Regions from separate parts of the Ancylobacter sp. TS-1 genome, predicted to be linked through region 1. Evidence: predicted binding sites of a transcription regulator. Region 1 holds the regulator's gene; each other region holds the start of a gene.
The links. The regulator PhoB, encoded in region 1, activates phosphate uptake and scavenging genes when phosphate is short. The targets are predictions, from matches to a motif close to TGTCATNNANCTGTCAT.
Positions count from the first base shown of each region.

Region 2: GBB76_RS17110 (ArsJ-associated glyceraldehyde-3-phosphate dehydrogenase) is a predicted target of PhoB. The motif match lies at 1,384-1,400, and genes of this name have one in related genera.
Region 3: pstS (phosphate ABC transporter substrate-binding protein PstS) is a predicted target of PhoB. The motif match lies at 5,007-5,023, and genes of this name have one in related genera.
Region 4: pstS (phosphate ABC transporter substrate-binding protein PstS) is a predicted target of PhoB. The motif match lies at 1,418-1,434, and genes of this name have one in related genera.

Region 1 is NZ_CP045144.1:2,978,617-2,985,965, reverse strand. It holds gene GBB76_RS14045 (LysR family transcriptional regulator) at 1-646, opposite strand, end outside; gene GBB76_RS14040 (SDR family oxidoreductase) at 767-1,531, shown strand; gene phoB (phosphate regulon transcriptional regulator PhoB) at 1,588-2,289, opposite strand; gene phoU (phosphate signaling complex protein PhoU) at 2,340-3,053, opposite strand; gene pstB (phosphate ABC transporter ATP-binding protein PstB) at 3,079-3,900, opposite strand; gene pstA (phosphate ABC transporter permease PstA) at 3,909-4,742, opposite strand; gene pstC (phosphate ABC transporter permease subunit PstC) at 4,757-5,725, opposite strand; gene pstS (phosphate ABC transporter substrate-binding protein PstS) at 5,914-6,954, opposite strand; gene GBB76_RS14005 (ATP-binding protein) at 7,120-7,349, opposite strand, start outside.
Region 2 is NZ_CP045144.1:3,638,846-3,646,194, forward strand. It holds gene GBB76_RS17100 (sensor histidine kinase) at 1-334, opposite strand, end outside; gene GBB76_RS17105 (PhnD/SsuA/transferrin family substrate-binding protein) at 377-1,135, opposite strand; gene GBB76_RS17110 (ArsJ-associated glyceraldehyde-3-phosphate dehydrogenase) at 1,485-2,528, shown strand; gene arsJ (organoarsenical effux MFS transporter ArsJ) at 2,531-3,790, shown strand; gene GBB76_RS17120 (bifunctional 2-polyprenyl-6-hydroxyphenol methylase/3-demethylubiquinol 3-O-methyltransferase UbiG) at 3,961-4,812, opposite strand; gene GBB76_RS17125 (SulP family inorganic anion transporter) at 5,570-7,057, shown strand; gene GBB76_RS17130 (universal stress protein) at 7,068-7,349, shown strand, end outside.
Region 3 is NZ_CP045144.1:3,684,980-3,692,328, forward strand. It holds gene GBB76_RS17355 (MFS transporter) at 1-68, opposite strand, end outside; gene GBB76_RS17360 (helix-turn-helix transcriptional regulator) at 65-391, opposite strand; gene arsB (ACR3 family arsenite efflux transporter) at 470-1,549, opposite strand; gene arsC (arsenate reductase (glutaredoxin)) at 1,568-1,993, opposite strand; gene GBB76_RS17375 (arsenate reductase ArsC) at 2,004-2,546, opposite strand; gene GBB76_RS17380 (helix-turn-helix transcriptional regulator) at 2,539-2,940, opposite strand; gene GBB76_RS17385 (helix-turn-helix domain-containing protein) at 3,008-3,910, opposite strand; gene pstS (phosphate ABC transporter substrate-binding protein PstS) at 3,933-4,949, opposite strand; gene GBB76_RS17395 (hypothetical protein) at 5,175-5,795, shown strand; gene GBB76_RS17400 (cupin domain-containing protein) at 5,939-7,072, opposite strand; gene GBB76_RS17405 (YoaK family protein) at 7,187-7,349, opposite strand, start outside.
Region 4 is NZ_CP045144.1:3,623,875-3,631,223, forward strand. It holds gene GBB76_RS17040 (PstS family phosphate ABC transporter substrate-binding protein) at 11-1,012, opposite strand; gene pstS (phosphate ABC transporter substrate-binding protein PstS) at 1,494-2,513, shown strand; gene GBB76_RS17050 (metalloregulator ArsR/SmtB family transcription factor) at 2,536-3,423, shown strand; gene phnD (phosphate/phosphite/phosphonate ABC transporter substrate-binding protein) at 3,512-4,486, shown strand; gene phnC (phosphonate ABC transporter ATP-binding protein) at 4,512-5,357, shown strand; gene phnE (phosphonate ABC transporter, permease protein PhnE) at 5,357-6,160, shown strand; gene phnE (phosphonate ABC transporter, permease protein PhnE) at 6,160-6,978, shown strand; gene GBB76_RS17075 (ArsO family NAD(P)H-dependent flavin-containing monooxygenase) at 7,132-7,349, shown strand, end outside.

The DNA.
Region 1 (7,349 bases):
GCCCCGGCCGGCCGCGCACCTGCACGGCCTTCTCCCCCACCTCGAAGCGCCAGTCGGCGATGCCGCGATGGGTGTAGAAGATGCCGCGATGGTCCTCGAGTTCCGCGAGATTGCCCGGCGCCCCGTTGCGCTCGACATAGTCGGGCGAGGCGACCAGCACGCGCCGGCTGCGCGCGAGAATCCAGGCGGTCAGCGGGCTGTCGCGCATCGGATCGTGTCGCACAACGCCATCATAGCCCTCGGCCTGCGCATCGACGACGCGGTCGTCCAGCTCGATGGTCAGGTCGATCTGCGGATGGCGGCGCAGGAACGGGTAGAGCGCGGGGCCGAGATGAAGGGCGGTCAGCGACACCGGCGCCGAGAGGCGCAGCGGGCCGGAAAGCGTCCCGCGCCGCTCGGCGAGCGTGGCGGCCGCCTCCTCGAGACCGCGTAGGGACTGCGACGCCAGCTCCAGAAAAACGAGACCGTCCTCGGTCAGCGTCAGGCGGCGTGTCGAGCGATGCACCAGCCTTGCGCCGAGCTGCCGTTCGAGCTGCGCCAGCCGGTCGCTCACCACGGACTTCGCCAGCCGCAGCCGGCGGGCCGCCTCGCTGATCGAGCCCGCCTCGGCGATGGCGACGAAGGCGGCAATGCCGTCGAGTTTCATCGTTCGGTTTCTCCGGACACGATTTCCGCCGTTTGCAGGCTAATCCGAACACGACGTTATCACCATACTACTCGCCGACGCGCCGCCATGGGCGGTCTTGGACATTGCGAGGAGACATAGATGGGACGTCTTGATGGAAAGGTGGCACTGATCGCCGGCGCCAGTGCCGGCATCGGCCGGGCGACGGCGGTGCTGTTCGCCCGCGAGGGGGCGAAGCTGGTGCTGGGTGCCCGGCGGCAGGCCGAGCTCGACGCGCTGGCGGCGGAGATCGTCGCGGCCGGCGGCACGGCGGCGGTGCTCGCCGGCGACGTGCGCGACGAGGACTATGACCGCGCGCTGGCGGCCCTGGCGGTGGAGCGGTTCGGCCGGCTCGACATCGCCGTCAACAATGCCGGCACGCTCGGCGAAAAGGGCCCCAGCACCGGCGTCTCGGCCAAGGGGTGGGAGGACACGCTGGCGGTGAACCTCACCGGCTCCTTCCTCGGCGCCAAGCATCAGATCGGCGAGATGCTGAAGACCGGCGGCGGCTCGGTGATCTTCACCTCGACCTTCGTCGGCTACACGGCGGCGTTTCCCGGCCTCGCCGCCTATGCCGCCTCCAAATCCGGGCTGATCGGCCTCACCCAGGCGCTGGCCGCCGAGTTCGGGCCGCAGGCTATCCGGGTGAACGCGATCCTGCCCGGCGCGGTGGAGACCGACATGTTCCGCGAGGCCAACGACACGCCGGAAGCGCAGGCTTTCGTCACCGGCCTGCATGCGCTGAAGAGGGTCGCCAAACCGGAGGAACTGGCACGCTCGGTGCTCTACCTCGCCTCGGACGACTCTTCCTTCGTCTCGGGCACCGCCCATCTGGTCGATGGCGGGCTGTCGATCACCCGCGCCTGACCGTCCGGGGCGACGGTAGCTTGGGCGACGGTGGCGGCCCGGCATCGTCGCCCCGCTCAATGCGCGCGGGCGAACATCTCGTTGAAGGAATAGCCGGAGCCGCGCACGGTGCGGATCGGGTCGGGCTGGCGCGGGCGGTTGAGCGCCTTGCGCAGTCGGCCGACATGCACGTCCACGGTGCGCTCGTCGATATAGACGTCCTGCCCCCACACGCCGTCGAGAAGCTGCTCGCGCGAATAGACGCGGCCCGGCGACTGCATGAGGAACTCCAGCAGCCGGAACTCGGTGGGGCCGAGATGAAGTTCACGGCCGGCGCGATGCACGCGCTTGGTCTCGCGGTCCAGTTCGATGTCGCCGGCACGCAGCAGGGTCGAGATGTGCTCGGGCTTGGCCCGGCGCAGCAGCGCCCGCACCCGGGCCACCAGCTCGGGCACGGAGAAGGGCTTCACCACATAGTCGTCGGCGCCGGTGGCGAGGCCGCGCACGCGCTCGGTCTCCTCGCCGCGCGCGGTGAGCATGAGGATCGGCATGCGCTCGGTCTCGGGCCGGGCCCGCAGGCGCCGGCACAGCTCGATGCCGGAGAGGCCGGGCAGCATCCAGTCGAGGATGAGCAGGTCCGGCACGCTCTCGCGCAGGCGGGTCTCCGCCTCGTCGCCGCGGCCGACGCTGTCGACCGCGTAGCCTTCCGATTCCAGATTGTAGCGGAGCAGGAGGGTGAGGGGCTCCTCATCCTCCACGATCAGAATATTGGTGGGCATGGTCTGCTATCCGATCGCTCGTCGCCCCGGGGTTCGTCCCGGGACGGGCCTCAGGCCGGGAAGGCCACGCTGGTCAGGCTGCTGGTGTCCTGCTTCGGCCGCTCCTCGGTGAGCAGCTGGCCGGTGGTCAGGTAATGCACCGTCTCGGCGATGTTGGTGGCGTGGTCGCCGATGCGCTCGATGTTCTTGGCGCAGAACAGCAGGTGCGTGCACAGCGAGATGTTGCGCGGATCCTCCATCATGTAGGTGAGGAGTTCGCGGAACAGCGAGGTGTAGAGCACGTCGACCTCGCCGTCGCGCTGCCAGACGTCGAGCGCGCGGGCCGCGTCGCGGCTGGCATAGGAATCCAGCACCATCTTGAGCTGCTCGAGCACGATGCCCGACATGTGCTCCACGCCGCGCACCAGCTTCTGCGGGTGGAACTCGCCGGTGAGCGCCAGCACGCGCTTGGCGGTGTTCTTGGCGAGGTCGCCAATGCGCTCGAGGTCGTTGGCGATGCGCATCGCGGCGACGATCTCGCGCAGGTCGCCGGCCAGCGGCTGGCGGCGGGCGATGGTGAGAACCGCCTTTTCCTCGATCTCGCGCTGGAGCAGGTCGACCGGGCCGTCGAGCACGATCACCTTCTGGGCCAGTTCGGAATCGCGCTTGACCAGCGCCTGGACGGAGTCGGCGACGAGGCGCTCGGACTGCCCGCCCATCTCGACGACGCGGCGGCCGAGTTCCTTGAGGTCGGTATCGAACGACGAGACGATATGGTCGGTCATGGGGGTAGCCTCTCTCGTCGCTGGCTCAGCCGAAGCGGCCGGTGATGTAGTCCCGGGTGCGGGCCTCGCGCGGATTGGTGAAGATTTCGGCGGAGGGACCGACTTCGATCAGTTCGCCGAGATAGAAGAACGAGGTGATGTCGGCGCAGCGGGCCGCCTGCTGCATGTTGTGCGTCACGATGACGATGGTGAATTCCTGCTTCAGCTCGTCGATCAGGTCCTCGATCTTCGAGGTCGAGATCGGGTCGAGCGCCGAGGTGGGCTCGTCGAGCAGGATCACTTCCGGGCGCACCGCGATGGTGCGGGCGATGCACAGGCGCTGCTGCTGGCCGCCCGACATGCCGAGCGCCGAGGTGTGGAGACGGTCCTTGGTCTCCTCCCAGATCGCGGCCTTGCGCAGGCACCACTCGACGCGCTCGTCCATCTGCGACTTGGACAGGCGCTCATGCAGCTTCACGCCGAAGGCGATGTTGTCGTAGATCGACATCGGGAACGGCGTCGGCTTCTGGAACACCATGCCGATGCGCGAGCGCACGACGGTCGAATCCAGATCCTTGCCGAGCAGGTCGAGACCGTCGAACAGGATCTTCCCTTCCGCGCGCTGGCCCGGATAGAGCTGATACATGCGGTTGAAGATGCGCAGCAGGGTGGACTTGCCGCAGCCCGAGGGCCCGATCATCGCGGTAACGCGCTTCTCGGGGATCTCGAAGTTGATGTTCTTCAGCGCGTGGTTGTCGCCGTAGTAGAAATTGAGCTTCTCGACCTTGAGCTTGGACTCGGCCGACGGCGCGGTGGCGCGGTTGACGGCGGAGGCGATGTCGATCGACGTTTCGGGTGCGAAGTTCATGGTCCGTCTCACTTCATCTTCGCCAGGACGAGGCGGGAAAGGATGTTCAGGGTCAGAACCCCGACGGTGATGATGAGGGCACCCGCCCAGGCGAGCGCGACCCAGTCCTCGAAGGGGCTGGCAGCATATTGGTAGATCGCGATCGGCAGGCTGGCCATCGGCGCGTTGAGGCTGATCGACCACCCGTTATTGCCGAGCGAGGTGAACAGCAGCGGCGCCGTCTCGCCGGCCGCGCGGGCGACCGCCAGCAGGATGCCGGTGACGATGCCGGCGCGGGCCGCGCGCCAGGTGATGAAGGTGACGACCTTCCACTGCGGCGCGCCGAGGGCGAAGGCCGCCTCGCGCAGGCCGATCGGCACCAGGTTCAGCATGTCCTCCGTCGTGCGCACCACGACCGGGATGACGATGATGGCGAGCGCCATCGCGCCGGCCCAGCCGGAGAAGCCGCCGAAGGGCACCACCAGGAGCTGGTAGACGAACAGGCCGATCAGGATCGAGGGGGCGGAGAGCAGCACGTCGTTGACGAAGCGCACGCAGTTGCCGATGTGCGTGCCGCGCCCGTTCTCGGCCAGGAAGGTGCCGCAGAGCAGGCCGACCGGCGTGCCGATCGCCAGCGCGACGCCGATCTGGATCAGCGAGCCGACGATGGCGTTGAGAAGACCGCCGCCGGCGCCGGGCGGGGCAGTGATCTGGGTGAAGACGTGCGGGCCCAGGGCCGGCAATCCGCGGGCCAGGAGGGTCCACAGGATCCAGGCGAGGAAGACGAGCGAAAGCGCGGCGAAGCCGGTCGAGATCGCCTTTGCGGCGTAGTCGGTGGCGCGACGGCGGGCGAGCGATGCCATGATGATTTCTCCGCTCAACCCTTGGTCCGCACCAGCATGCGCGAGAGCGCAAGCACGATGAAGGAGATGACGAAAAGGATGAAACCGAGCTGCAGCAGAGCCTGCAGCTTGAGCGAGCCGGTCGAGGCCTCGGGGAACTCGTTGGCGATGGTCGAGGCGATGGTGGCGCCCGGTGCGAACAGCGAGGCGGACATGCGCGTGGCGTTGCCGATGACGAAGGTCACGGCCATCGTCTCGCCCAGCGCGCGGCCAAGGCCGAGCATGACGGCGCCGACCATGGCGGTGCGGCCATAGGGCACCGAGACGTTGCGGTAGACCTCATAGGTGGTGGCGCCGACGCCGTAGGCGGATTCCTTGATCATCGGCGGCACCGATTCCAGCACCTCGACGAACATCGCGGTGATGAAGGGCAGGATCATGATCGCCATGATCAGGCCGGCGGTCAGCATGCCGGCGCCGAGCGGCGGGCCCTGGAACAGCGCGCCGATCAGCGGCAGCGGACCGAGCCACTCGATCAGCGGCGGCTGCACATAGGCGGCCATCAGCGGGACGATGACGAAGAAGCCCCACATGCCGTAGATGATGGAGGGCACGGCGGCGAGAAGCTGGATCGCCACGCCGATCGGGCGGCGCAGCGGCCCGGGCGCGATCTCGGTGAGGAAGAAGGCGATGCCGAAGGACAGCGGCAGCGCGATCACCACGGCGATGACGGCGCTGAAGAGCGTGCCGAACACCATGACGCCGGCGCCGAAGCGCTCGGTGACCGGGTTCCAGGTGGTGGACCACAGGAAGCTGATGCCGAACTCGCGCAGGGCCGGCAGGCCGCCCTCGAACAGCATCGCGATGATGAGGCCGAGCAGGATCAGAACGAAGATGCCGCAGCCCCACAGGAGCCCGACGAAGACCGGATCGCTGACACGGCCGGTCGGCTTGCGCGCGGCGACGAGGCTGTCTGCCTGCGTTCCGCTGAGAGTGGCGTCCATTTATGTGGTCCTTCGGGCGTCCCCGACCCGCGCCGTGAGGCGGCCGGCGGGAGGTATGGCACAGGAGGCGCGGGCGACAGTGACGGATAGGGCAAGACGCGCAAGGCAGGCACCAGCCTACGCGGCGACCGGCAGGACGAGAAGGGGCGGCCGCGCTCGCGGTCGCCCCTCCCGAAGTCCGATGTCGATCAGTTCGTCCAGACGGGCTTGCCGTCGGCCTTCACTTCGGTCGCCCAGGCCTTCTTGATCTCCTCGACCACCGAACCCGGCAGCGGGATGTAGTGCAGCTTCTCGGCGGCGGCGTCACCTTCCGGGCCATAGGCCCAGTCGAAGAACTTGATGACCTCGGCCGACTGCGCGGCGCTGGCCGGGTTCTTCGGCAGCAGGATGTAGGTCGCCGAGGTGATCGGCCAGGCGCCGTCGCCGGCGGTGTCGATCATCGAGGCGGCGAAGTTCTTGGCGTGGGTCCAGTCGGCCGCAGCGGCGGCTTCCATAAAGGCCTTGACGCTCGGCGTCACGACCTTGCCGGCCTTGTTCACGAGGTCGGTGGTGGCGAGCTTGTTGGCGGCGGCGTAGATGAACTCGACGTAGCCGACCGCGCCCTTGGTGTTCTTCACGGTACCGGCAACGCCTTCATTGCCCTTGGCGCCCGCGCCCGTCGGCCACTGCACCGAGGTGGCGGCGCCGACATTGGCCTTCCAGTCCGCATTGGTGGCGGCCAGGTAGGAGGTGAACACGAAGGAGGTGCCCGAGGAGTCCGAACGGTAGACCGGGACGACGGCGACGTCAGGCAGCTTCTTGCCCTTGTTCAGCGCCTCGATCTTCGGGTCGTTCCACTTGGTGATCTTGCCCTGGTAGATGTCGGCGAGCACGGCGCCGTTCAGCACCAGGCCCTCGACGCCATCGAGGTTCACGATGGCGACCACCGAGCCGATCACGGTGGGGAACTGCAGCAGGTTGGCCGCTTCCAGCTTGTCGTCCTTCATCGGCGCGTCGGAGGCGCCAAAGTCGACGGTGCGGTTGACGATCTGGTTCTGACCGCCGCCGGAGCCGATGGACTGATAGTTCAGGCCCGTGCCCGTCTTCGCCTTATAGGCGGCAGCCCAGGACTGATAGACCGGGGCCGGGAAAGAGGCGCCAGCGCCATTGATGTCGGCGGCAAAGGCGCCACCGGAGAACACGGCGCCAAACGACAGCGCCGCAGCGCCGAGGATATGAGTGAATTTCAAGGGTCTTCTCCTTAGGTCGGGAGACCGGCTGCATCGCGGAAGACGCAACCTGATGCGCGATTGGCCGGAGGGCGGATGAGGTACACAGGACTCTTAGCGCCCCGTCACCAAGGTTCTATGACCCTTCAATGAAGCCTTGATGACATCGCAAGTCGTTGGCTGCGATCAGCTTTTCTTCTCTTCCGCCGGAGCGGCGGAAAGGCGCACGGAGAATGTCGAACCCTCGCCCGGAACGCTCTCTATGCCGAGCCTGCCGCGGTGGCGGGCAACGATGTGCTTGACGATGGCCAGGCCCAGACCCGTGCCGCCCTGCTCGCGCGAATGGGCGGTGTCGACCCGGTAGAAGCGCTCGGTCAGGCGCGGCACATGCTCGGGCGCGATGCCCGGCCCGTAGT
Region 2 (7,349 bases), 660 kb from region 1:
TGGCGTCGACAATCGAGGTCGCCACGGCCTTGCCGACCGGATGAAGCCGCGGATCGGAAGCAGCGATCACCCGATCATCGGCGTTGGCGACGATCGTCTCCGCCGGCCGCAGGCTCTTGTTGAGCTGTTGCGCCCGTTCGATCGCGTCGAAGACCTCCCAGACATCGTCACGCAGGATGGAGGGAGCGATCGCCGAAGACAGGCCGTCCAGATAGCTCTGGGCGAGCTCGCGCAGGTGACGCTCCTGGGATTGGTCCAGGCGCGACAGCACGCGCTCGGAAAGCACGACGCCGACAAGAACCATGAGGGCGGCGACGGCGAGCGGCACCTTCACTGTCACGGGCCAGGCGCGCGGGTTGAGGCGGGAGAGCATTTGCTAGCCCGCCAATGCGACGATGGCGGCTTTGGCCGCGATCGGATCAAAAAGGCTGGCGTCCTCGCGCACGAACCCATCGAGCCGCAGCATGGCGAGGATGGCGCGTCCATCTTCGTCCATCGACATGTTCAGCAAGGCGGCGGAAAGCCGTTCGAGGCGCTCACGATCAACGGGGATCCGAGGGGCGGCAATCGGAGGGAAGGCGAGCCATTCGGATCGCCGGAGGATGCGGGTGCGGGCGGTGAGTTCAGGCTCCAGCTCGGCGACCACTTGATAGACATAGCCATCCACCGATCCAGACGTCGCAAGCCCCGATGCAACCGCGCGAATGACGTTCCGGTGGCCATAGGTGAAGAAGGTCCGCTCGAAAAACGTCTCGGGCCGGAGATGCGCCTGCGCCAGGGCGGCGCGCGTGACCAGAAAGCCGGAATTCGAATCCGGATCCGAGAAGGCATGCACGTCGCCCCTGAGATCGGGGAGGCCTTCCGCCCGGCGATCGGCATCGACGATCAGATAAGACTGATAGAGGGGCTTGCCGCGCCATTGCGGCAGGGCCACGAGCTGAAGCTCGGACTCGTGCATGACATAGGGGTAGCCGCAGATCCACGCCGCGTCGATCTGTCTCGAAATAAGGAGAGCAACGATCTCCTGATAGGTGCGGCGGGTAATCAGATTAATTGGCGTGCCGGTCGTTCGGGCAAGATATGTTTGCAGGCGACCAAGCAATTCGAGATCCGATGTGAGAAAAACCGGCGTCAATCCGAATCGTATTTCTGATGATATTGCTTGAGACGGCCGGTTCAAAACCGTAGTCGTCGCCGCACAGGAGAGTATAGACACCATGAAGACGCGCCTGTCCAATCCAACGATCGTGTCTCTTGGCATGACGTTTCCTGTTTATAGTTATTCTTGTTCCAGTCACGCTACTCTGTTTTGGCGCCAACGGAAATAGACGGACCGATCACATGAAACGGCATGGCCCACCGGGCTCCCCGCTGGTTCGCGAATGTCACCGGACTGTCATTCCCGGCTGGTACGGCGCAATGGCTTTGCAGAACGAAACTGCTGACGCCCGCGCCGGGCACATCAACATCGAGGGGTCTTCGGTATGAGAGTCGGCATTAACGGCATGGGACGGATCGGGCGGCTGGCGCTGCGGGCAGCGATGGGCGCGGCCGAGCGGCAGGCCAGCGATCCGCGCGCCGGCAACCGGCTCGACATTGTTCATTTCAACGAGATCAAGGGCGGTGCTGCGGCGACTGCGCATCTCATTGAGTTCGACAGCGTGCAGGGCCGCTGGCGCGCGCCAGTCGAGGCCGTCGGCGACGATGCCGTCATGATCGACGGGAAGCGCATTTCCTTCTCCGCCCATGCCGCGCCGGCGGATATTCCGTGGGGCGACCTTGGCGTCGATGTCGTGCTGGAATGCACCGGCAAGTTCCTCACCCCGGCCGTCCTTCACGGCCATTTTGAGCGTGGCGCCAAGCGGGTCATCGTCGCAGCGCCGGTGAAGGACCCTTCGGTTCTCAATGTTGTCGTTGGCGTGAACGAGCCTCTGTATGAGCCGGCGATGCACCCCATCGTGACGGCGGCGTCCTGCACGACCAACTGTCTCGCCCCGGTGGTGAAGGTGGTGCATGAGGCGATCGGTATCCGCCACGGCCAGATCACCACGATCCACAACCCCACCAACACCAATGTGGTGGTCGACGCCCCACATAAGGACCTGCGCCGCGCCCGCTCCGCCATGCTGTCGCTGCAGCCGACCACCACGGGCAGCGCCACCGCCATCGCGCTGATCTATCCTGAGCTGAAGGGCAAACTGAACGGCCATGCGGTGCGCGCGCCTGTCCTCAACGCCTCGCTCACCGATGCGGTGTTCGAGATGAAGCGCGCGACGACGATCGAGGAAGTAAATGAGCTTTTCCGCTCAGCCGCACAGGGGCCGCTTGCCGGCATTCTCGGCTTCGAGCCGCGCCCGCTGGTCTCGGCCGACTATGCCCGCGACACCCGGTCCTCCATCGTCGACGGCCTCTCGACCATGGTCACCGACGAGACGCTGCTGAAGGTTTATGCCTGGTATGACAACGAGATGGGCTATGCCTGTCGCATGGTCGACCTCGCTTGCCACATGCACAAGGTGGGGATCTGAACATGGTGGGAGCATCGGCGAACGGGTTGCGCAACTACGCCATTGTGACGGCGGCCTATTGGGGGTTCACGCTGACCGACGGCGCCCTGCGCATGCTGGTGCTGTTCACCTTCTTCCAGCTCGGCTATTCGCCCTTCACCTTGGCCTTCCTGTTCCTGCTCTATGAGGCGGCCGGCATCGGCGCCAATTTCATCGGCGGATGGCTGGCGGCGCGCTACGGCATCACCCGCATGCTCACCGTCGGACTGGTGACGCAGATCGCCGGCTTCCTGCTGCTCTCCGCCGCCTCGCCCGAATGGGGCAGCACGCTGCTCGTCACCTGGGTGCTGCTGGCGCAGGGCGTGTGCGGCGTCGCCAAGGACCTTACCAAGACCGCGTCCAAATCGGCGATCAAGATCACCGAATCGCAGGCCGGCGGCGAGGCCGAGGGCCGGCTGTTCAAATGGGTGGCCTGGTTCACCGGCTCGAAGAACGCGATGAAGGGTGTCGGCTTCTTCCTCGGCGGGCTGCTGCTGCAGGCGGTCGGTTTCCGCTACGGGCTGTGGCTGATGGCGGGGGCGCTCTTCCTCGTCATGCTTGGCGTTGTGTCTTCGCTGCCGGCGATGATGGGTAAGGCGAAGGCGAGCCGCAGCGCCCGCGAACTCTTCGCGAAGTCCAAGGGGATCAATCTGCTGGCGGCGGCACGCGTGGCGTTGTTCGGCGCGCGCGACGTGTGGTTCGTCGTCGGCGTGCCGGTGTTTCTCTATGCCAATGGCTGGACCTTCACCATGGTCGGCGCCTTCCTCGCGCTCTGGACCATCGGCTACGGGCTGGTGCAGGCGGGCGCGCCCGCGCTGGTGGCGCGCAGTGCCGATGGCCTCTCGCGCGAGGTGCCGGCGGCGCGCGGGTGGTCGCTGGCGCTCGCCATCGTTCCGGCGCTGATCGCCGCCGCACTAGCGCTGGCGCCGCCCGATCCGACCCTCGTGCTGGTGGTCGGGCTCGGCGTATTCGGTGTCGCCTTCGCGGTGAACTCCTCCGTCCACTCCTATCTCGTGCTCGCCTATGCGGGCTCGGAGAAGGCGGCGGAGGATGTCGGCTTCTACTATGCCGCCAATGCGGCGGGGCGGTTCCTCGGCATTCTTGCTTCCGGCTTTCTCTACCAGTCCGGCGGCATCTACGCCTGCCTCATCGGCTCGGCGCTGATGCTGTTCATCTGCTGGGTCGTCACACTGGCGCTGCCGACGCGGGCGGATTCGTTGAAATCGACAGTTCGAGTCGCCTGAGGAGGCCTGCCCGTGGGAGCAGATATCAGCAATGTTCCGGTGGAGCCGAATAAACGGGTCACGCCGTTCGGCGGCGCGGAAAACTCCAGCTTCAAGCGGTCCAGTTTTCGGGGATCAGATCAAACTCTCTCCCGACCCTCAACCCGTCAAGGAAAAGGGGGGTGATACTCTCACTCTCCAACGGGCGCTGTTGCTCGATGTTCGGCCACCCCGTTTGACCCGAATGGGGAGCTATGCGAAGCGGCCAGTTGGCAGTCATTTGCAGCGGTCATCGGCTTCCTGAACTGAACCTGAATCTCGGTGCAGATGGATGGCATCGTGCGGCCGACCGTTTGACTTAGCCGCCACCACCATTGGTACTCCTCCAACGCACGCAGCGGGCCACCGGAGATGAAACGAAATCCCCGCACTCCGACGGGCTCCAGCTTCGTCAATTCCTTGAAAAGTCTCAGGAACTTCTGGGTCGAGAAAGACTGGACGTGGCCGCGGATCTTGCCGGGGGGGAAATAGCGGTCCCAGGTCGGCTGCGCCACCTCGCGAACCTTGTGGATGCCGTGCGGAAAGGCCGGGACACCGGCAAACAGGTAGCCGCCCGGCCGGGTGATGCGCTCCAGGGTGCGGATCGGCGTTTCCAGCGTCGTGATATGCTCCAGCACCTGCTCGCAAATGACCACGTCATAGCCATTGGAGGGTATGTCAGGATATCCCCGCGTCAGGTCGCCGATGAAGATCTCGTCGACGCTTTTGAGCCCATAGACGGGTCCTATTTCCATATCGGCGATGCTGTAGTCGATATTCTGGCGCGCGGACCTGTGTTCAAGATGTCGGAGCATGGTGCCGTTGTGGACGCCGATATCCATCAGCTTCAGGCGTTTTCCTTGCGCGGCAAACTGTGCAGACATTTCATTTATTGATGTCGCCAGCGCATCGTATCGAGCCTGTCGAAGACTGTAGAATTGCGTACGGGTCGGGTCTACGCCAAAGGCCATGCCGTTGCGCGTTCTTTGTGCCAGATGGTCCATCAATCCTGTGGGGATGCCACTTCCCGGTCGAGCGCAGCCCACAGCGTTGCCATGACAGGCGTGCCTGTCGGCTTCGCAGCAAGGTGCAGTGATCCGGGAGTGTTCGGAAACGTTCTCGATCCTCAGGGGCGCCGGAAAGAGCGTTCCCCTGGCGGTCGCGATGCGACGCAGGGCTGCGGGGTCTGCAGAAGCCACGTCGCCTGGCTGTTATTCCACCCGAAGCCTGCGCATTTGAGCGACAGGAAAAGACAGTCGCAAAAGCAACTTGCCGCGTATAGAGGACGCATTTCGGATAACAGCAAAAACAACGGATCTACAATGGATTCCCTCCGCACCGCAACAAAGCGTATGACGTTAGGGAAGGCCAGGTCAAGGCGGCACGGGCATATTTTCTGACCCGACCTTACTACCATTCAATTCGCACGGTTCCCGCCATCAGGCCTGTGCCGGTAAACGATATAGTGCCACGCGCACCACGCGTGGCAGGGCGGCGAAAATTTAGGCTTGCCATCGAACCCGCTCGCCGATATTTCAACGCACGTTGCATTGCAGCAACATTCTGGATCAGAGCGATTATCGGGCCCATGTGACTGACCGCGCCAATCTAATGTCCTTTAGCCTTCGGCTCGCTTGAGCCGGGAGAGCTTTGGCATAGCGCCGTCTGCCCTCAGCTTCTGTCCCTCTTCCCTATTTTGCCGAGAATTGTCGCCTTTGCGCGCCTCGACGCGCCACAATACTCTTTGGAGCCTGCATACCTATGCGTCTGTCCGTTTCACAATTGCGCGCCGAATGGTTCGGCAATATCCGGGGGGATGTCCTCGCCGGCATTGTCGTGGCGCTTGCGCTGATCCCGGAAGCGATCGCCTTTTCGATCATCGCTGGCGTCGACCCGAAGGTGGGCCTGTACGCCTCCTTCTCCATTGCGGTGATCATCGCTTTTGTCGGCGGACGGCCGGGGATGATCTCAGCGGCTACCGCCGCGACCGCCGTGCTCATGATCACGCTGGTGAAGGACCACGGGCTTCAATATCTGCTCGCCGCCACCGTGCTCGCCGGCCTCCTCCAGATCGTGGCGGGGCTGCTGAAGCTTGGTTACGTCATGCGCTTTGTCTCGCGCTCGGTGATGACCGGTTTCGTCAACGCGCTCGCCATCCTGATCTTCATGGCGCAGCTGCCGGAACTCACCAATGTTCCCTACCTGACCTATGTGATGGTCGCCGCCGGGCTGGCCATCATCTACCTGCTGCCGCGCGTGACGAAGACCATTCCCTCGCCCCTGGTCTGCATCGTCGTGCTGACGGCGCTCTCCATGGGGCTTGGCCTCGATTTGCGGACGGTCGGCGACATGGGCGAATTGCCGTCCACCTTGCCGGTGTTCCTCATTCCGCAGATTCCGCTCAATCTTGAGACGCTGCTGATCATCCTGCCCTATTCGGCCGCCGTTGCGGCGGTGGGCCTGCTGGAATCGCTGATGACAGCGTCGATCGTCGACGAGCTGACCGACAGCAAGGGCAACAAGAACCGCGAATGCGTCGGCCAGGGCGTCGCCAACGTCGCCACCGGCTTCATCGGTGGCATGGCCGGCTGCGCCATGATCGGCCAGTCGGTGATCAACGTGAAGTCGGGCGGCCGCGGGCGGCTCTCCACCTTCGTCTCCGGCGCCTTCCTGCTGTTCCTCATCGTGGTGCTCGGGGAATGGGTCAGGCAGATCCCCATGGCCGCTCTGGTCGCGATCATGATCATGGTGTCGATCGGGACGTTCAGCTGGGCGTCGATCAAGAACCTCAAGCTGCACCCGCGCAGTTCCTCGATCGTCATGCTGGCGACGGTGGTGGGCGTGGTGGCCACCCATAATCTGGCCATCGGTGTGCTGATCGGTGTGCTGCTCTCGGGCATCTTCTTCGCCTGGAAGATCTCGCAGATATTCCGTGTGACGTCCTCCCTTTCGGACGACGGCACGCATCGGACCTATCGCGTCGAGGGGCAGGTGTTCTTCGCCTCGTCTGACGATTTTACCGATGCGTTCGACTTCAAGGAGGCGCTGGAGAAGGTCACCATTGATCTGACGCCCGCCCATATCTGGGATATTTCGAGCGTTGCCGCCGTTGATACGGTCGTTCTGAAATTCCGCCGCGAAGGAGCCGACGTCGAGATCATCGGGCTCAACGCCGCCAGTGAAACGATCGTCGACCGGCTGGCGATCCATGACAAGCCGGGGGCGCTCGACCGTCTCATGAGCCATTGAGGAAACGCCAATGACCAAGATTATCTCGCTGATCGACGGCTCGGCCTATGCACGTAGCGTGTGTGAGCATGCGGCCTGGGTCGCGACCCGCATCGGTGCCTCCGTCGAGGTGCTGCATATGCTCGGCCGACGCTCCACCAGCAGCGTGCCGGCTGACTATACCGGCAATCTGGAAGCCGACGGGCGCGACACGCTGTTGGCCGAGCTTGCCGCTCTCGATGAGCAAAAGGCAAAGCTGGCGCAGCAGCGCGGCCGCATCATTCTCGACCAGGCAAAATCCTGCCTGACGGCA
Region 3 (7,349 bases), 710 kb from region 1:
ACGAACAGGCTGCGCGCGCCGGGCGGGCGATGTTCGCCGGCACTGGCGACGAGGACGTTTCCGCTCATGGCGCGGCGGACGGTTCGGCCGCGGCGGCGGGACAGTCCGCGTCGGCGCAGCATTCATCGGCGAGATAGCCGATCAGGGCGTTCATGGCGGGGTAGTGGGCGCGGCAGATCAGCGTCGTGGCGTGGCGCTCCTGCGTCACCAGCCCGGTGTCGACGAGGCGTTTCAGATGATGCGAGAGCGTCGAGGCGGCGATGCCGATGCGCTCCTGCACGCCGCCGACCGGCAGGCCGGCGTGACCGGCCCGCACCAGCGTCCGGTAGAGCTGGAGGCGGGTCGGGTTGCCTAGCGATTCGAGCTGGCGGGCGGCTTGTTCGAGTTTCATGGAAATAAGCTAGGGGCCCTCGCCGCCGGTGGTCAAGTCCTGTTTCGACAATTGTCGAAATAGTCCCCCGGCGCGTCCTCAGGAGCCGCCGGGCGCCGTCATGGGAAACCAGCGGCGGCCGAGCCGCAGGGCGACATGCACCAAGAGGATCAGCACCGGCACCTCGACCAGCGGCCCGATGACGGCGGCGAAGGCCACCTTGGAGCCGAGGCCGAAGGCGGCGATGGCGACCGCGATGGCGAGTTCGAAATTATTGCCGGCGGCGGTGAAGGCGATCGCCGTGGTGCGCGGATAATCCGCCTCGATCAGCTTGCCCATGGCGAAGCTGATGAGGAACTGGACGACGAAATAGATCGTCAGCGGGATGGCGATGATCACCGCGTCCATCGGCAGGCGCACGAGGTCGCCGCCCTTCAGGCTGAACATGGCGACGATGGTGAACAAGAGCGCGCCCAGCGTGATCGGGCTGATCCTCGGCAGGAACACGTTGGCGTACCACTCCGCGCCCTTGCGGGCGATGAGGATGCGGCGGGTGAGGAAGCCGGCGAGGAAGGGAATGCCGAGATAGATCAGCACCGCCTCGGTGATGGTGCGGAAGCTGACATCGACGACGCTGCCCTCCAGCCCGAACAAAGGCGGCAGCACGGTGAGGAACAGCCACGCATAGGTGGAGAAGAACAGGATCTGGAAGATCGAGTTGAACGCCACCAGCCCGGCGACATACTGGCTGTCGCCCTTGGCGAGCTGGTTCCACACCAGCACCATGGCGATGCAGCGCGCCAGCCCGATCAGGATCAGCCCGGTCATGTATTCCGGGTGGTCGCGCAGGAAGATCACCGCGAGCGCGAACATCAGCGTCGGGCCGATCAGCCAGTTCTGCACCAGCGACAGCACCAGCACCCGCTTGTCGGCGAAAACGCGGTGCAATTCCTCATACCGTACCTTGGCGAGCGGGGGGTACATCATCAGGATCAGGCCGATGGCGATGGGTATGTTGGTCGAGCCGACCGACAGCGTGTTCAGCGCCTCCGGCAGGCCGGTGAACACCGTGCCGAGGCCGACGCCGAGCGCCATCGCCGCGAAGATCCACACGGTGAGGTAGCGGTCGAGGAAGGATAGCCGCGCGGGACGGGGCGCGAGCGCCAGGGTCTGGGACATGGGGGCTCCGGTTCTCGTTCAGGCGGCGCGGTTGCCGTGGGCGTCGACGACCAGCTCGCCGTCCTCCTTGCGGAACTCGCCGCGCTGCGGGGCGGGCAGCAGGTCGAGCACCGTCTCCGAGGGACGGCAGAGCCGGACGCCGAGCGGGGAGACGACGATGGGGCGGTTGATCAGGATGGGATGGGCCATCATCGCGTCGAGAAGCGCGTCGTCACCGAGCGCCGGATCGTCCAGCCCGAGATCGGCAAAGGGCGTGCCCTTCTGGCGCAGCACGGCGCGTACCGGCACGCCCATGCGGGCGATCAGCGCGACCAGCTCGTCGCGGCTCGGCGGGGTCTTCAGATATTCGATGACGGTCGGCGCGATGCCGGCATTGCGGATCAGGCCGAGCACGTTGCGCGAGGTGCCGCAATAGGGGTTGTGGTAGATGGTGACGTCGCTCATCGGGGCCTCCTCAGGCGACGTCGCGCCGGGGTTGGGTGGCGCCCTCGCTGCGGCCGATCTCGTTGAGCTTGGCGCCCAGCGTCATCGTGTCGAGGCTGCGGATCGGCAGGGCGGCGAAGGCGGCGATGCGGTTCTTGAGGTAGCGAAAGGTGCGCGCGAAGGCGGCCTCCTTCTCGATCTCGGCCCCCTCCATGGTGGCGGGATCCTCGATGCCCCAATGGGCGGTCATCGGCTGGCCCGGCCAGACCGGGCAGGTCTCGCCCGCCGCGCCGTCGCAGACGGTGAAGACGAAATCCATCACTGGCGCGTCGGCAGCGGCGAACTCGATCCAGTCCTTCGAGCGCAGGCCCTCGGTCGGATAATCGAGGCTGCGCAGCGTCGCCAGCGTCAGCGGGTTCACCGCGCCGCGCGGCCGGCTGCCGGCGGAGAAGGCGCGGAAACGCCCGTGACCGTCCTTGGCGAGGATCGATTCCGCCATGATCGAGCGGGCGGAATTGCCGGTGCAGAGAAACAGCACGTTGTAGATGTGGCCGGCCGGATCGGTGTCAGACATGGCGCGCCTCCTTGGCGGCATGAGTGCCTGGGGAATGAGTGCCTGTGGAATGAGGGCCTGCGGGGCAGCAGGGCTGAAGGTCGGTGATCAGCGGCGCGCAGATCTCGGGCTTTCCGCCGCAACACTCCTTCAACATGAAGGAAGCCAGATGACGCACTGTCTCCAGCTGCGCGCGGTAGATGATCAGGCGGCTGCGGCGCTCGGGCGCGATCAGCTCGGCGCGGGCGAGAATGCCGAGATGGGTGGAGAGCGTGTTGTGCGGCACGTCGAGCCGTCGCGCGACCTCACCCGCCGGCAGGCCCTCGGGCTCATGGGCGACGAGCAGGCGGAAGACGTCGAGCCGGGTCGGCTGCGACAGCGCCGCGAAGGCGGAAAGGGCGTTATCCGTGTCCATATGTCGACGATAGCCGACAGGTGGACATAAATCAAGCGGCAAGACACCGTTCGCTGGCAGCGCGCCGTCAGGCCGCCCGCGCGGCCAGCGTCATCTCGGTGGCGCCTTCCATCACCGCGATGTCGCCCAGCCGCGCCTTCAGGCTGGCGAGATCGAGGGTCTCCAGCGGCAGGTTGACGAAGGCGGACATGCGCGCGGCGATCTGCCGGTAGGTGCGCACGAACGCCACCCGCAATTCGTCGTCGGTTCCGCCGCCAGCGGCGGGGTCGGGCAGCCCCCAATGCGCCGTCAGCGGATGGCCGGGAAAATGCGGGCAGCTCTCGCCGGCGGCGGCGTCGCAGACGGTGATCACGAAATCCATCGGCTCGACGGCCCCGCCGGCGAACTCGTTCCAGCTCTTGGAGCGCAGATCCTCGGTCGTGTAGCCGAGCGAGCGCAGCAGATCGAGCGCCAGCGGATGCGGCACCCCGCGCGGGATGCTGCCGGCGGAGAAGGCGCGGAAGCGCCCGCGCCCCTCGCGGTTCAGCACCGCCTCGGCCATGATCGAGCGGGCCGAATTGTGCGAGCAGACCAGCAGCACATTGTAGGAGCGTTCCGCCGGCTCGCCCGGCCGCAGGCGCGGGAAGCCCGCGCCCCGGTCGGCCGGCGCCGGCAGTTCCCCGAGCAGCAGATGCAGGACCGATTCCGTCCGCCCCGGCGTCGCCGCGTAGATGATCGAGCGCCCTTCGCGGCGGGAGACCAGCAGGCCCGCCCGCTCCAGATGGGAGAGATGGGTCGACATGGTGTTGTGCGGCACGGCCAGCAGGCGGGCGACATCTCCGGCCGGCAGCCCGAAGGGGGCGTAGCGCAGCAGGAGGCGGAAGGCGTCGAGGCGCGTCGGCTGCGCCAGTGCGTCGAAGATACCGACCGCCTCGTCCGACAGGAGGCGCTTCACATCCACCGGCTGATCGCGTCCTGCCTCGCCCTGCATCGTGCCGTTTCCGTTTCCCGCGTCAGCTTCCGTGCCTGAACGTCGTCGCCCAGTAGTCCTTCACCTGCTGCACCAGCGGCGCCGGCAGCGGCACATAGCCCAGCCGCGATGCATAGTCGCTGCCCTCTCCCAGCGCAAAGCCGAAGAAGGACAAGGCGAGGCGGTTGCGCGCGGCATCCGCCGGGGCCTTGTACAGAAGAATGAAGGTGGTGGCGGCGATCGGATAGGCCTCGGGCACCGGGGAATCGTTGATGGTGGCGTAGAAATCGCGCGTCTGCGTCCAGTCCACGCCGAGCGCGGCGGCCTGGAACGAGGCCGCGCTCGGGGCGATGAACCGGCCCGCGCGGTTCTGGACCAGGCCATAGGTGAGCCTGGCCTGCGTCACATAGGTGAACTCGACATAGCCGATGGCGTTCGGCGTCCGCTGCACCTCGGTCGCCACGCCCTCATTGCCGCGCGCGCCGCTGCCCACCGGCCAGGCGACGGCGCTTCCCTCGCCCAGCGTCCGCTTCCATTCCGCGCTCGTCTTGGAGAGATAGGACACCCAGTTGAAGGTGGTGCCCGAGCCGTCCGAGCGATGGATGACGGCGATCAGGCTGTCGGGCAGGGCAAGGTCCGGGTTGAGCGCCCGGATCGCGGGATCCGACCATCGGGTGATCTTTCCCATGTAGATGTCCGCAAGCACGCTGCCGGTGAACCGCATCGTGCCCGGCGCGATGCCGGCGAGGTTGACGACCGGCACCACGCCGCCGAACACGATGGGGAACTGGCCGAGCCCGAGGCGTTCGAGGTCCTCGGGCTTCAGCGGCTTGTCGGAGGCGCCGAAATCGACGGCCTTGTCGCGGAGCCGACTCACGCCGGCGGAGGAGCCGACCGACTGGTACTCCACAAGGGTGCCGCTGGCCTCGCGATAGGCCTGCGCCCATTTCCAGATGATGGGATAGGCGAAGGTGGAGCCTGCGCCGCTGAGTTCGTCGGCGCGGGCGCCCGCCGTCAGGACCAGCAGGGCGGCAGCGATCAGGGGAAGGAGACGGCGCATCGGGACACCTTTATAGCAATACGTCGGGACATATCGACATATTATTAGGAGCGCTATGCGACACTTGCGTGACGGGACCGGCCGGTCCGGCGGCCCGCATGTGGACGGCGGCGGCCGGGTCGGTCCTTTTGCCGCCGGGCCCGGGTGCCGGGGCATCTTGTGCGCTGTTGTGGCGGGCCTCTAAACTGCCCCCGAGGAAACTGCCAATCCAAGAAAGGTGCCGACATGGCTGCTGGGGTCGCGGAACAGGAATCGGGCAACTATGCCTATGAGGAGCGCGAGGCGGTTGCCGTCTTCGCCGACGAGGCCTCGCTCAATGCCGCGGTGGATGAGCTGATCGAGGCCGGGCTGACGCAGGAGGATATGAGCCTGCTCGCCCATGCCGCCCGCCTCAGCGGCAAGACCGTCGAGGAGCTGGCGGAAAGCGGCGATGCGCCGCGCGCGGCCTTCGTCTCCAGCGACACGCGCCATGAGGGCCTTGCCGCCGTCGTCGGCGCGCCGGCCCTGCTCGCCGGCATCGGCGCGGCGGCCGTCATCGGCACCGGCGGCGCGGCGTTGATCCCGACGCTGGCGCTGACGGTGGGCAGCACGGCAGCCGGCGGCGCGGTCGGGCTGCTTCTGGCCCGGACCTTCGGCCGCAAGCATGCCAATGTCGTCCGCGACCAGCTGCTGAATGGCGGCCTGCTGCTGTGGGTGCACGCGCCCGACCCGGCGAGCGATGCCAAGATCGTCGGCATCCTCAAGAAGAACGGCGCCGATGACGTGCATATCCACGTCGTGACCCGCAGCTGGGGCATCGCCGACGTTCCGCTGCACGACCTGAACCCGGATCCGCTGCTGGGCTGACCTGCGGGCCGGCGGCGCGCGAGCGTCGCCGGGGTCCAATAGGTGACGGCATCGAATAGGTGACGGCGGCGCCGGTGTCCCGGTCGCCGCCGTCCTGCGTTTACGGGGCCGATGACGGGGGCAGCCGCGCCCCCGCCCGCCGGTCAGCCCTTGACGACGGCCTGGCGGGTGGCGCGCAGCGAGGACATCAGCGGATCGCCGACGTCCAGATGGCCCTTGACCAGATGCTTCGGCGTCAGGGCCAGCCAGTTGTTGAGCGAGACGTCGCGGTACACGCCGGTGTGGAACACGTTCAGCACCCGCACCGGCTCGTCGCCGGTGTTCTCGATGTAGTGGGCGAGCGTCTTCGGGACATAGCCGACATCGCCGGCCACGAAGTCGAAGGTGCGGGCATTGTCGACCGCGTCGAACACGGTCATGCGGGCCTTGCCGCTGATGTAGTACTGGATCTCGTCGGCGTCGGGGTGCCAGTGGATCTCGCGCATGCCGCCCGGTTCGAGGTCGATGAACAGCGCGGCGAGGTTGGTCACTTCGAACGTCTTCGAATCGACGACGGTGGTGGCGCCGCCGGGATAGGGGGTCGGGGCGACCTTCGAGGCGCGGAACACGTATTTGTCGGTGAAGGTCACGGCGCCAAGCTCGGCGCGGACCTGCTCGATCGGCGGCGGCACCGGCTGGCGGAAGATGTATTTCTCCTCGGCGGGGATGCCGTCGAAGGCCTCGACCGGCACGCCGAAATTCTTCGCCAGCACCTCGCGCGGGGTGTGCGCGAAAAGCTCGGTGACGAGAAGGGTCTGGTTCTCCGAGAAATTGCCGTCATTGAAGACGAGCACGAACTCGGTGCCTTCCTCGAGGCCCTGGATCGCGTGCGGGAAGCCGGCCGGGGCGAGCCAGAGGTCGCCGGGTTCGAGGTCCTCGACCAGCGTCTGGCGCTCGTCGTCGATCAGGTAGAAGCGCACCCGGCCCTTGAGCACATAGGCCCACTCGGCCTCCTTGTGCCAGTGCATCTCGCGCACCACACCGGCCGGCAGGCGCATGTTGACGATGGCAAGCTCCTTGAGGGAGCCCATTTCGCGCTGGGTGACCTCGCGCGCCCAGCCGCCGTCCTCGAGGCGGTTATGCGCCATGGCGAAGGGGAATTTGAGGTTCGGGATGCCGCCATGGTCGGTCAGCGGCGGAATCAGGATATCCGGGTTCTGCGCCTCGACGTCCGGGTTGCGCGGCCCGACGATGTCGGCGCCCTTGCTGCCCACGATCGGCTGTTTCAGGTCTGTCATCGCAGTGTTCCTGGTTGAAATGGATGGAAGCGTCGCCGCAGGCGGTCGTGGCGCGCCGGCCGGCGGCCGGCGGCGGTCGTGGCACCCGCCCGGAAGGCCGGGCGGGCGCGCCGGTCAGGCGAACTGGCCGCCGGCGGAGGGATCGACTGCGCCGGGGGTCTTGCGCTCCCTCAGGGCGAGGATGCCGAGCAGGCCGGCGATGGCGGCCGGCAGCAGGATGGCGCCGCTGTTCAGCACATAGTCGCCGATCAGGAAGCCGATGCCGCCGCCGGCGGCG
Region 4 (7,349 bases), 650 kb from region 1:
CCGAGCGGCATCAATAGACGAGCTTTTCCTTGAGCAAATCCTCGACCGACACGCCGACCTTGGAGCCGGTGAAGCCGGTGCCGATCTCGCGCTTGGCGAAGCGCTCCTGGAAGGCTTTGAGCGCGGCTTCGGGCAGCGGCACGTAGCCGACTTCCTTGACCAGTTCGACGGCGTGCTTCGGGTCCTGGTAGAACTCGACGAACTTCGCGACTTCCGGCTTGGCCTCGGCCGCCTTCTTGCTCACATAGATGAAGATCGGGCGCGACAGTGGCTGGTACTTGCCGGTGCGGGCATTCTCGACGTTCGGCTCGACTGCAGGAGCGGAGTCATTGAGCTTGATCTTGACCGCCTTCAGCTTGTCGGCGTTTTCCTCGAAATAGGCGAGGCCGAAGAAGCCCAGCGCATTCGGGTCGCCGGCAACGCCCTGCACCAGCACGTTGTCGTCCTCGGAGGCCGTGAAGTCGCCACGGCTCGAGTGCTCCTTGCCGACGATGGCGGCGGTGAAATAGTCGTAGGTGCCGGAATCCACGCCGGCCCCGTACAGCACGAGCGGCTTGTCGGGGAAGCTGGAGCGCACCTGCTTCCAGTTGGTGATCTTGCCCTGGGCTTCCGGCTGCCAGATCGTCTTCAACTCGGCAACCGTCATCTCCGACGCCCAGTCATTGGACGGATGCACGATCACGGTGAGCGCATCGAGCGCCACCGGAAGCTCGATATACTCGACACCCGCTTCCTTGCAGGCCTTCTGCTCGGCTGCGGTGATCGGGCGCGAGGCATTGGAGATGTCGGTCTCGCCACGGCAGAATTTCTTGAAACCGCCGCCAGTTCCTGAAAGGCCGACTGTCACCTTGATGTTCGGATTAGCCTTCTGGAATTCCTCGGCCATCGCCTCGGTCACTGGAAAGACGGTCGAGGAGCCATCGGCCTGGACAACGGCCTGTGCGCTGGCGCCATGGAACGCGCCGCTGACCGCGAGCAGCGCGAGCGCGCCAGCCATGGTGATTGTCTTCATCGCTCACTCCCGTTTGAAGCTGAACCTAGGGAGGCCCCCCCCCCGATACGGCGCTGTCCTAGAGTTGCTCTGTTACAAGTGTGTGACAGAGCCGTCTCGGTTCTTAATTGCTCTGAATAGACGAATCTAAGTTCCGAACCTAAACGTTAACAAATCGCGGATTATCAATAGTTTATGTATTAAATATTTTTATATATAATATGAAAATCGACATTTAGGTTGATCAATAACATAAACATGCCGCAATACATCAGAATGGATCGCGGGTACGTGTTCGGCGAAATGCCTCCAATAACTGTATGAGGGACGCGGAACTTGGCAGCAGCCACCCCGTCGCCGCTGAATCTGCGAGATGATGTTCGCATTATACGTCGAAAATTCTCGACAAAAAGAAATGTCTTCCCGTGTCATGGGGGTGTCGCATATCACTTCTAACCATTCGTCGATCTATCCCGACGGATTGATTTTTAAGGGTGTTCCGATGCGCCGCTCCTCCCTTGCCCTGATTGCTGCAGCTCTGCTGATCCTCGTGTCGGGCGCGCGCGCCGACGAATTGAGTGGTGCGGGCTCGACCTTTGCCTATCCGATCATGTGGAAATGGTCGGAGGTCTATCGCCAATCCACCGGGACGATCGTTGCCTACCAGTCAATCGGCTCCTCCGGCGGCGTGAACCGGATCAGCAACAAGGCGACCGACTTTGGCGCCTCCGACAAGCCGCTGAAGCCGGAGGAACTTGAACGGCTTGGCCTCGGCCAGTTTCCGATCGTGTTCGGTGGCGTGGTGCCGGTCGTGAACATCGACGGCGTCGCGCCCGGCACGATGCGGTTTACGGGTGGCGTGCTGGCGGACATCTATATGGGCAAGATCACCAAATGGTCGGATCCCGCGCTCAAGGCACTCAACCCGGATCTTTCTTTGCCGGATAGCCTGATTGCCGTAATCCATCGCTCGGACGGGTCTGGAACCACCTTCAACTGGGTGTCCTACCTCTCCAAGACGAGCCCGGAATGGAAGCAGGAGCTCGGCGAGGGCAGTTCCGTCGCCTGGCCGGTCGGCAGTGGCGCGCGTGGCAATGAAGGTGTCTCCCTCGCCGTTCAGCGGACACCGAACGCGATCGGTTATGTCGAGTTCACCTATGTGACGCAGGCCAAGCTCACCTATGGCCTGGTGGAGAACCGTGCCGGCCATTTTATCGCCCCGAGCGCCGCCTCGTTCCAGGCCGCGGCGCTCGGCGTGGACTGGACGAAGACGCGCGATTTCTTCGCCACGATTAATGATTCCGAGGCTCCCGAGGCTTACCCGATCGCCGCCACCACTTTCGTTCTGATGTACAAGTCGCCAGCCAATCCCGCGCGCAACCGGACAGGCCTGGCCTTCTTCGACTTTGCGCTTGGCGCCGGCAGCGAATATGCATCGCAGCTCGGCTATGTTCCGCTGCCTGAGCCGCTGGTGCAGCAGGTGAAGAACTATTGGGCGGCGACGTTCAAGAGCGGAAGCTGACGCACGGAACAGGGACGGATAGATGCAAAGCCAGTCGAAGGATGTGAAGCGGCTCGTGTCGGACGATGCGGTCGAGATGTTCGACGTGCTGGCCCAGCCGACCCGCTTTGATGCCTTCCGCCTGCTGCTGCGCTATGCGCCCTTCGGGCTGAACGCCGGGGATGTCGCCCGCCTGCTGGCCGTGCCGCACAACACGATGTCGACCCATCTCGCCCAATTGGAGCGGGCAGGTCTGGTGGCGTCGCGCCGCGAGGGCCGGTCGATCATCTATGCCGCGAAGACGGGGAGGGCGGCGGCGGTTCTAGAGTTGCTGCTCAGTGAATTGCCGGCCCAGGCCGATGCGGGCGCCGGGTTTCCGCGCCTGCGTCCGGGGGAGCCGGCGGAGCGCCGCTACAATGTGCTGCTCGTCTGCTCGCACAATTCGGCGCGCTCGATCATGGCCGAGGCGGTGCTGAACCGCGAGGGGCGCGGACGTTTTCGCGCCTTCTCCGCCGGCAGCGTCCCGCGCGACACACCGCATCCCCTGGCGCTCGATCTGTTGCGTTCGCTCGGCTACACGACCGACGATCTGCGGTCCAAGAGCTGGGACGAGTTTGCCGGGCGCGCCGTCGAGCCGATGGACTTCGTGATCACTGTCTGCGACGCTGCCGCGGGCGAGAGCTGTCCACTTTTCCCCGGCCATCCCCTGACCGCGCATTGGGGTCTTTCCGACCCCGCCGCATCCGGCGGAACGGAGACAGAGTTGCGGGCGGCGTTCATCAGCACGTACCGGCAGATCGCGGCCCGCATGTCCGCCTTCGTCAACCTGCCGCTCGAGGCCCTCGACCTTGCCAGCTTGAAGGCTCGCCTCGGCGATATTTCGGTGATGGACGGCGCCACCGAGATGACACTGGCTGCACGTGCGGCCTGAATGCGACGAACTGTGATCTATTTTGTAGTCAAACCGTCACAGAACACAATTAGTGACGTGATCAGCGAATGTTGCTCGGGAGAGATGCATGTCACTGATCCGGCGTTTACTCAGAGTGTCCGGTCTTTCCATTACGTTGACGATGGCGGGAGTTGGCATTTCACATGCCGAATTCAAGCTTGATCCGCGCTTTACGGATACGAATGGCGACATGGTCGCCGATGCGCCCACGGATGCTGCCAAGCAGATCGATCCCGACACGCTGATCTTCGCTTATACACCGGTGGAGGACCCGGCCGTCTATGCCAAGGTGTGGCAGGAATTCCTAGACCACCTCGCCAAGACCACGGGTAAGAAGGTGCAGTTCTTTCCTGTGCAGTCCAACGCTGCCCAGCTCGAGGCGATGCGTGCTGGCCGCCTTCACGTCGCCGGCTTCAATACCGGCTCGAATCCGATTGCGGTGGCCTGCGCCGGCTTCGTGCCCTTCACCATGATGGCCTCGAAGCAGGGTGCGTTCGGCTACGAGATGGAAATCATCACCTATCCTGGCTCGGGCGTCACAAAGGTCGAGGACATCAAGGGCAAGAAGATGGCCTTTACCTCCGAGACCTCGAACTCGGGTTACAAGGCGCCGTCGGCGCTTTTGCGCACCGAGTTCAATCTGGAGGCCGGCAAGGACTATGAGCCGGTCTTCTCCGGCAAGCACGACAACTCCATTCTCGGCGTCGCCAACAAGGATTATCCTGCGGCGGCGATCGCCAACTCCGTGATGAAACGCATGGTCGCCCGCGGCGTCATCAAGCCCGAGCAGGTCGTCACCATCTACAAGTCGCAGACCTTCCCGACGACCGGCTATGGCTATGTCTACAACCTCAAGCCCGAGCTGGCCGAGAAGGTGAAGGAGGCATTCCGCACCTTCAACTGGGAGGGGACGGCGCTGCTCAAGGAGTTCCAGACCTCCGAGCCGCCGCAGGAAGCTTTCATCCCGATCACCTTCAAGGACAATTGGGCGGTGATCCGCCAGATCGATGCCGCGATGGGTGTCAGCTACGACTGCAAGTGACAGGCACCAATCGAGGTTTGTGACCATGCTGCGGATCGAGGGTCTTTCCAAACGCTATGCCAAGGGCGACAGGGCTCTCGATCACATAGATCTGCAAGTGCCGGCCGGTCAGGTCGTCGGCCTGATCGGTCCTTCCGGCGCCGGCAAGTCCACGCTCATCCGCTGCGTGAACCGGCTTGTTGAGCCGACCGAGGGGACGATACGCCTCGGCGATATTGAACTGACGGCGCTAGGTCGGGCCGGGCTTCGCCGAGCCCGGCGCCGCATGGGCATGATTTTTCAGGAATACGCTTTGGTCGAGCGGCTCTCGGTGATGGAGAACGTGCTGTCCGGCCGCCTCGGCTATGTTGGCTTTTGGCGTGCCTGGTTCCGGCGCTTCCCCCAGGCCGACATCGACCGGGCCTTTGCGGTGCTCGACCGCGTCGGCCTGATGGACCATGTCGATAAGCGTGCCGATGAACTTTCCGGCGGCCAGCGGCAGCGTGTCGGCATTGCCCGCGCGCTGGTGCAGGAGCCCGATATTCTCTTGGTGGACGAGCCCACTGCCAGCCTCGATCCGAAGACCTCGCGTCAGATCATGCGCCTCATCGTCGAGATCTGCGCCGAGCGTAATCTGGCCGCGATCGTCAACATCCATGATGTCGCCCTCGCTCAGATGTTCGTGCAGCGCATTGTCGGCCTGCGCGCCGGTCGTGTGGTGTTCGACGGACCGCCCGAGAGCCTCGACCCCGAAGCCCTGACGGCGATCTATGGCGAGGAAGACTGGTCCAAGACGATGACGCGGGAGGAAGAGGCTGAGGACAGTGCGCATGCCGCCGCCTCCGAGCAGTTGCGCGGCGTCCGCGCGCCGCTGATCGCGGAAGCGCTTTGATGTCCGACGCCGTTCGTCCGCGCCGCTGGCGTCCTGCGCCACTGATCGCCAATCCCTGGCTGCGCCACGGCCTGACGCTGGGCGCTGTGATCTATCTCGCGCTGGCGCTGGGGACCATCGACGTCAATTGGGCCCGTGTCATCGACGGCCTTGATCGGGGCGCGCGTTTCATCGCCGGCTTCCTGCAGCCGAACTTCTCGGCGCGCTGGGACGACATCGTCCAGGGCATGATCGAGAGCCTGACCATGACGGTGACATCCACCGTCGCCGGCATCGCCATTTCCATCCCCATCGGCATCGGGGCCGCCCGCAATATCGTGCCGCGTCCGGTCTATTATGTGTGCCGGTCGATCATTGCGGTGTCGCGGTCGCTGCAGGAGATCATCGTCGCGATCTTCCTGGTCGCCATGGTCGGCTTCGGACCGTTCGCCGGCTTCCTCACCCTGTCCTTCGCGACCATCGGCTTCCTCTCGAAGCTGCTTGCCGAAGACATCGAGGATATCGACCCGGCCTCGGTGGAGGCCATCCGCGCCACCGGCTCGGGCTGGTTTTCGATGCTGTCCTATGGCGTGCTGCCCCAGGTGATGCCCCGGCTGATCGGCCTGTCGCTGTATCGGCTGGACATTAATTTCCGCGAGTCGGCAGTGGTGGGCATCGTCGGCGCCGGCGGCATCGGCGCGACGCTGAATACCGCGATAGATCGCTATGAGTTCGATAGTGCGGCGGCCATTCTCCTTCTCATCATCGGCATCGTGATGGTGAGCGAGTACACGTCGAGCATCATTCGCAAAAGGGTGCAGTGATGGCGGTGCAGCACCTTGCCAATGGGCGTTTCGCCTGGCAGCGGCGGACCCCCAAGGCCGAATGGCTCAGCTGGCTGGCCTGGCTTGCGGGCGTCGCGCTCACCGTCTTCTGCTGGCGCGTGATGACGGAAAATACGATATGGGATTATGTCTGGGACGCGCCGACGCAGGCGGCCGACATTGGCGGGCGCATGGTGCCGCCGCGGTGGAGCTACTTTCCCAACATCATCAAACCGCTCTGGGACACGCTGAACATTGCCACGCTCGGCACCCTGCTCGCGGTGTTCATCTCGGTGCCGATCGCGTTTCTGGCGGCGCGCAACACCACGCCGAGCGTCGCCTTCGTGCGTCCGCTGGCGATCTTCGTGATCGTCTCGTCGCGCTCGATCAACGCCATCATCTGGGCGCTGCTGCTGGTCTCCATTCTTGGCCCGGGCATTCTCGCCGGCATCATCGCCATCGCGCTGCGCTCGATCGGCTTTATCGGAAAGCTGCTCTATGAGGCGATCGAGGAAATCGACGCCAAGCAGGTCGAGGCCATCACCGCCACCGGCGCCTCCGGCCCGCAAACGCTGGCCTACGCCATCGTTCCGCAGATCATGCCCGCCTTCGCCGGCATCACGGTGTTCCGCTGGGACATCAACATCCGCGAATCCACCGTGCTCGGGCTGGTGGGCGCCGGCGGCATCGGCCTCAATCTCGAAAGCTCGCTCAACACGCTGGCCTGGCCGCAGGTGACGCTGATCCTTCTCGTCATCCTCGGCACGGTGGTCGTCAGCGAATGGATTTCGGCACGCATCCGCCACGCCATCATCTGATGAATCAAGCTCTCTCCGCTTTCACGGCGCTCCCGGCGGCTCGTCGCCCATCAGCCCCGGCGGATGCTGCCGGCGCCACTGCCCACTAGGTGAGATCAGTCGGCAGGCGCATAACAGCCGTCGATCCGAGGCACGGCGACAGGAGAGCTTTTCATGAACGCCACCGATTATGATGTCATCGTCATTGGCGGTGGTCAGGCTGGCCTCGCCACCGCCTATTATCTGCGCCGGGCGGGTCTGAGCTTCGTCATCCTCGATGCGGGCGAGGCGGCGGGCGGTGCCTGGGTTCACACCTGGGATTCGCTGCACCTGTTCTCCCCGGCGGCGTTCAGCTCATTGCCCGGCTGGCCGATGCCAGCGGGAGACAGCGA